Regions from separate parts of the Neptunomonas phycophila genome, predicted to be linked through region 2. Evidence: predicted binding sites of a transcription regulator. Region 2 holds the regulator's gene; the other holds the start of a gene.
The links. Region 2 encodes sigma-54, which starts transcription at its own class of promoters, with help from an activator protein. Its sites were predicted from a motif close to TGGCACNNNNNTTGCTNT; they were not measured.
Positions count from the first base shown of each region.

Region 1 (3,419 bases), 370 kb from region 2:
CTAGGTTGGCGCACATTTACTAGGCCTTTAGTCCTCTATCGAAAACGAATATCGGACGGCATGACAATAGGGTGGTGTGTGCCGGCTATTTCCCAATTGCCAGCATGAACGCCTTCGTCTTTTGTGTTCTCACAAGGGAGGTTTATGTCGAGCGCACTAGCCACCTCGCGGTATAAGCTCGTTAAATAGGTTTGTTCGACAATGTTATCCAAAGATTCTGGAGCCTGATTGTGATCGCTGACATTGAGAATGTGTTGGCTAAACCATCTGGCCTGCGATAGCCATGGGAAGGTAGCAATGGGCGGAGTAAAACTATGCTGCCCAAATAGCAGGTTTATACTATCAATGTCATCAATAGGGATGTAATCGTTGTTTAATAACAGTGCAAATCCACTCAGTTTATTTGTTTCGTTATCTAACCACGAGCAAGCCTTTAAAAGAGCGGCAATGAGGCGTTGGTGGGTTGCAGGGTTGCTTTCGCTCCAAGCTTTAGTCACACCGAGCACTTTATCTGGTGCATTTTCCCAAATTTGATGGCCGCTTAGCAGCTTGTGTCCAACGCCTTTGGCCTGCGCCAAACTGTTCCAAGGTTCGCCCACACAAAAAATATCAATCACGCCGCGCTGCATGGCATCAACCATTTGCGGAGGAGGCACAACGATCAGTTTTAGTTTCCCTTGCGGGTCTATATCGAAGTGCTGCAGCCATTCCCGTAATAGAAAGTGATGAGTGGAATACGTATGGACAGAAGCAACGTTTAGAGTACCCTCAAAACCTTCAAGGTAGCTTTTTAGTGCCAGCGCCGCTTGCTCGCTATTGAGTGCAATATTGGATGGGTTGATTGCCTCCCATAAGGTATTTGATACCGTAATGGCATTGCCGTTTAGCCCCAGTCCCATAGCCGTCACCATAGGTTGGCTAGCGCCTAAGCGCATAGCACTGGCCAACACAATACCTGCCGGCATTGGGGCGGCGTCTAACAGGCCATACTGCACTTTATCCCGAATGCTTGCCCACGATGATTCGCGGCTAAGTGTTACGGATAAGCCCGCTTCTTCAAAAAAGCCTAACTCTTTTGCAGCGACTACGGGTATACAGTCGAGTAGGGGGATATATCCAATGTTCAATTCAGATTTTTCGGCAGCAGGAAAATCGTCAGGTAAACGGATATCGGTGGTTGCTGAATTCATGACACCAACTCCAAAACAGAAATAATATTTTTAGCAATATCGTTTAATGGCTTTTGTTGATCCATCGCCATTTTGCGCATTGCTTTAAAGGCTTGCTCTTCTGAGCAGCGGTTATGTTTCATGACTAAGCCTTTAGCACGCTCAACTATTTTACGGTCAGCTAACTCATTTTTGGCGTCAGCTAACTCAGAGCGTAATGCTTGGAACTCTCTAAAACGTGCAGCGGCCACATCTAAAATGGCTTTCATACGGTGATGTTCTAGTCCATCAACAATATAAGCACTTACACCTGCACGAATCGCCTTTTCGATGGTTGGCTGATCACCCTGTTCGGCAAACATTACAACCGGGCGCGGCGAACTCTGGTTAAGGATTGCCATGTTCTCTAGGACGTCGCGATCGGGCGAGTCTAGGTCCACAATAATCATATCGGGTTTTAGCTCTTCCACTCGGTCAGCTAAATGATCGGTTGTATCAAGGCGGGCTAAAACGTCATAGCCTTGATCACGCAACGCCTGCTCAACCAGAGCGGCACGTCCTCGATCTTCATCGATAACCAGTACAGATAAACGTTTCTTCAATTGAGAGTCCTAAGCAGCTTTCATCATAGATAAACAAGAATACTGGCCGGTGGAGCCAGCGAACCTCACCCAATTCATTATTCCCGCTATTCTACACATAGGCGGGATAAGCAATAAATACGCCATGCGTCCCATTGTTGCTCAGAAAAAATAAACCATTAGCTAGGTGGCATGTCGATTAGCACGGCGCGGTTTGCATGCGTATAATACCGCTTTTTCGTATGTCTTATTTCATTATTAAGCTTTACGCATTGATTCACTCATATATTCAATCATCGTTGTTGTGGTAGGAAGAGAATGACTGTACGTACACGTGTTGCACCATCGCCGACAGGCGATCCTCATGTAGGCACAGCCTACATAGCCTTGTTTAACTTGGCGTTTGCGCGCCAGCATGGCGGGCAATTTATCCTCCGCATAGAGGATACCGACCAGACACGTAGCACGTCAGAATCGGAACAAAAGATCCTCGATTCATTGCATTGGTTAGGCCTGGAATGGGATGAAGGTCCAGATGTTGGAGGCCCTCATGGTCCTTACCGCCAAAGCGAACGTAAAGACATGTATGCGCAATATGCTTACGATTTAGTAGAGAAAGGGCATGCGTTTATCTGTTATCGCACGTCAGAAGAGCTAGACGAATTGCGCGAAGCGCGTCGCGCTGCGGGTGGCCACACCGCGCTAAAACAGAGCGATTTAGCCTTACCGGCAGACGAAGTCGAAAAGCGTAAAGCGGCAGAGGCTCCTTTTGTTATCCGTATGTGCGTCCCTGAAGATGACGGCGTCTGCGTGGTTGATGATCTATTACGCGGACCAATCGAATTAGAGTGGGGCATGGTTGATGCTCAGATCTTGCTAAAATCAGATGGTATGCCAACCTACCACCTTGCAAACGTGGTTGATGATCACCTAATGGAGATCACTCACGTTATTCGCGGCGAGGAGTGGATCAACTCGGCACCTAAGCACAAGCTGCTGTACCAATACTTTGGTTGGGATATGCCAACGCTATGTCACATGCCGTTGTTGCGTAACCCAGATAGATCCAAGCTATCTAAGCGTAAAAACCCGACCAGTATTTTGTATTACCAGCGCATGGGTTATATGGCCGAAGCCTTGCTTAACTACTTGGGTCGTATGGGCTGGTCTATGCCGGATGAGCGCGAGAAGTTTACGCGTGACGAGATGTTCGCCAACTTTGACATCACTCGTGTTTCACTGGGTGGCCCTGTTTTTGATCAAGAGAAGCTTAGCTGGCTAAACGGCACATGGTTACGTGAGAACTTAACCCACGCCGAGTTTGCAGAGCGTTTTCAACAGTGGGCACTTAACCCTGAGTACCTGATGCAGATCGTTCCATTAATCCAGCAACGCGTCGAGAAATTCTCGGATGTCGCGCCATTAGCCTCGTTCTTCCTCTCGGGCATGTTGCCAATTAACGAAGCGGACTTTGAGCATAAGAGCCTAACGATTGATGATACCAAACGTATCCTTCAATACGCCGTATGGTTGCTTGATACCGAAAACAACTGGGAAAAAGACCACTTGTTTGCTCAGATGAAACAACTGTCTGAAAAGATGGGCTACAAACTACGTGATTTCCTATTCCCGTTGTTTATTGCCGTGGCAGGAACAAACCAAACCGTAT
Region 1 is NZ_MRCI01000001.1:2,023,029-2,026,447, reverse strand. Features, by position in the region: gene BS617_RS09190 (CmpA/NrtA family ABC transporter substrate-binding protein) at 36-1,190, opposite strand; gene BS617_RS09185 (ANTAR domain-containing response regulator) at 1,187-1,771, opposite strand; gene gltX (glutamate--tRNA ligase) at 2,069-3,419, shown strand, end outside.
Region 1: BS617_RS09185 (ANTAR domain-containing response regulator) is a predicted target of sigma-54. The motif match lies at 1,879-1,896, and genes of this name have one in related genera.

Region 2 (3,419 bases):
CTAATCGGCAATGGGGTATAGCAACCCCTTCACCGATGCCGGTACTGCCCAGCCTTTCTCTGCCAATTAGGCCGGTGAAGATAAGTTCGTGTGTGACTTCTTCACCGACTGATTCAGCAATGAGTTTGCTTGCCATTTCTAGCACGCGCTTTTTGCTGCCGCCCTCTACTGCTTGTAGAGTGCGGCTAGGTGTTAACAGAGAAATTATGGGCATATGACTTCAATTAGTTATTAGAAGGTTATTTATGGCTCTTGAGCTTTTCTTTATGTTTGATGATTTGACGGTCTAGCTTATCCGTCAGGGCATCAATGGCCGCATACATATCCGGCTGCTCACTGGTTGCAAATATTTCGCCTCCAGCAATATGCATGTCAGCTTCGGCAATTTGCCGCTGTTTATCAACACTCAAGGTCACTTGTACGTTAGTGATGTTATCGAAATGGCGTTCTAGCTTGTCAAACTTAGTGTGTACATACTCGGACAGTGCTTCAGTCAGTTCTACATGGTGACCTGTGATATTGATCTGCATAGATTGTCTCCTTAGCACGACTCTTCAGTCGTATGCGTATCGTTATTAAACCAGACGCTTGCGTTCATTAGAAGGAGCGATTCCCATCGCTTCGCGATATTTGGCGATCGTCCTTCGAGCGACCTGGATTCCTTCTTCATCGAGAAGTTGAGCAATTTTACTATCACTTAAAGGTTTAGCAGGGTTTTCGGCAGCTATCAGTTTTTTTATGACCGCTCGTATGGCTGTTGATGAGGCTGCGCCACCATCGCTGGTGTTGACATGGCTTGAAAAGAAGTACTTTAGCTCAAATATTCCGCGAGGTGTGTGCATGAATTTTTGTGTCGTCACACGTGAGATAGTGGATTCGTGCATCTCAACTGCTTCGGCAATGTCATGTAACACCATGGGCTTCATAGCTTCTTCACCATGCTCAAGAAAATCTACTTGCCTTTCGATAATTTGACTTGAAACTTTTAGCAGAGTTTCATTTCGGCTGAGTAGACTCTTAATAAACCAGCGTGCTTCCTGTAAATGGTTTTTTAAATAGGTGTTATCCGCGCTGGAGTCCGCTCGGCGAATCAAATCAGCATACTGAGTGTTGATCCGTAAATTAGGTGAAGCTTCAGAATTCAAGCGCACGGTCCAAACACCTTTGAGCTTTTCCACAAAAACATCTGGAATCACATATTCAGCTTTTGAAGGTGAAATCATTGCTCCCGGCTGCGGGTTTAGCGTTTGAATGAGTTCAATAATAGCCTGTAATTGTGGTTCTTTGATGCGTAGCTTGCGCATCAATTGTTTGTAATCATGGTTACCCAGTAAGTGGATATAATGTTGGCACAAGTTCAATGTTTGCGCTAACAAAGGAGGCGGCTCAGGTAATTGTTTTAATTGTATGCACAGGCATTCACCTAAGTCGCGGGCCGCTACACCGGGCGGATCAAACTGCTGTACGCGATGCAATACGGCTTCGAACTCTTCCAGTTCTGCTTCTTGGAAGCGTTCTGGTTCTTGGCGTTTAAAGTCTTCAAGCAGCTCTTCAATGTTAAGGCGTAAATAGCCTTCGTTGTCGATCGCATCGATAATGGCTTCAGCAACTAAACGGTCGTCTGCGGACATCCTTGTTAGGTTAAGTTGCCATAGCAAATGGTCTTGGAGACTCTCCTCGGCACTATCATTCGATTCAAAAAAGCTGTCATCGTCACGATTACTTGTGCTCGATGTGTTGCTGCTAGTTTGGTAAGTGTCGTCCCAAGATGAATCGGTTGATAACTCACTGGGGATGTCATCGTTCCACTTGTCGTCAAAAGAGTCGGGTTCTTGGTCGTCAGATTGTGTCGATTCTTGTGTTGTTTGCGCCGTGTATTCCGATGGGGTTTGATCTGAATTGCTAGGCTGCTCGCTCTGTGTAGAGTTGTCCTGCGGAGCCGCATTGTCTTCACTGTCTTCATTAGTTTCCAGCATGGGATTGCTGTCTAATGCAGATTGAATCTCCTGCTGTAGATCAAGTGTCGATAATTGCAGTAAGCGAATTGCTTGCTGTAATTGTGGGGTCATCGTGAGATGTTGCCCCATTTTTAACTGTAATGACTGCTTCATAAATTACAAGTAGACTCCAGAAAACACGAGGTGTTGCTTATAGTCGAAACGATTCGCCGAGGTAAGCAGCACGAACTTTTTCATTTGCCAGTATATCGCTTGGCTCGCCTTCAGCTAGGATAACACCTTCACTGACTATGTAGGCTTTCTCACAAATGTCTAGTGTTTCTCTGACATTGTGGTCCGTTATTAAGACTCCAATACCTTTTGATTGTAGGTGTTTTATCGTCTTTTTAATATCATTTACAGAGATTGGGTCAACCCCTGCAAAGGGTTCGTCTAACAAAATAAAAGCGGGCTCGGAGGCTAGGGCACGCGCTATTTCGACTCGGCGTCGTTCTCCACCAGACAAGCTCATACCTAGACTATTTCGTATGTGCGTAATGTGAAACTCTTCTAACAACTCTTCCATTTTGGCTTTTTGTTGATCAACTGATAGCTCTTTTCGCATTTCTAAAATGCCAAGTAAGTTATCTTCAACACTGAGCTTTCGAAAAATAGATGCTTCTTGAGGTAAGTAACCAATTCCTTTGCGTGCGCGTTGGTGCATAGCCAAAGGGGTAATCGTTTCTTCGTTGATAGCTATTGAGCCGTTATCAGCTTTGACCAAGCCCACAATCATGTAAAAGCAGGTAGTTTTACCGGCACCATTGGGACCCAGAAGTCCTACGATTTCACCGCTATTGACCGAGAGGGATACATCGCGAACGACATTACGTTTTTTGTATGATTTTGCTAAGTTGCGAGCGTGTAAAGTGCTATCCGGCGTCATCATATTATTTCGCTTTTGGTTGGATAATCATTTGTACGCGCTGTCCTGAGTTGCCTTCACCGCTATAGGCATTAACGAGAGACTTTTCCATCTGATAAACAATGCGTTCGCCGCTGAATTGGTTCTTGTCTTGTTCTACGCGAGCGTTGCCGGTGATCGTGATGGTTTGTTTATCAACTTGATACTCTAAACGTTGACCAAACGCGTCGGTAATAGCTTGGTTTGCTGATGCTTGTTGGCTAAAGCTTGCTGGGCTACCCGTGGCGACAATGCGGTTTACGTCATTATTTTTCTGATAAAGGTTAACCTTAGCGGCTTTTATTTTCATAGTACCCTGGGTAATAAGCACGTTGCCCGTATAGGTAGTAATTCCGCTATTTTCATCAATCTGAGCGCTATTAGCGGCGATATGGATAGGCTTCTTGCGGTCGTCAGGTAACGCAAAGGCAAGCTGGGTAGCGAATAGGCATGTGCAAGCCAACAGGGATAGTTGTTTAAGGTTCGACATAAAAAGTGCCTTTTACGTCCGATAGTAA
Region 2 is NZ_MRCI01000001.1:2,397,877-2,401,295, reverse strand. Features, by position in the region: gene ptsN (PTS IIA-like nitrogen regulatory protein PtsN) at 1-214, opposite strand, end outside; gene hpf (ribosome hibernation promoting factor) at 240-530, opposite strand; gene BS617_RS10900 (RNA polymerase factor sigma-54) at 576-2,111, opposite strand; gene lptB (LPS export ABC transporter ATP-binding protein) at 2,149-2,886, opposite strand; gene lptA (lipopolysaccharide transport periplasmic protein LptA) at 2,888-3,391, opposite strand; gene lptC (LPS export ABC transporter periplasmic protein LptC) at 3,378-3,419, opposite strand, start outside.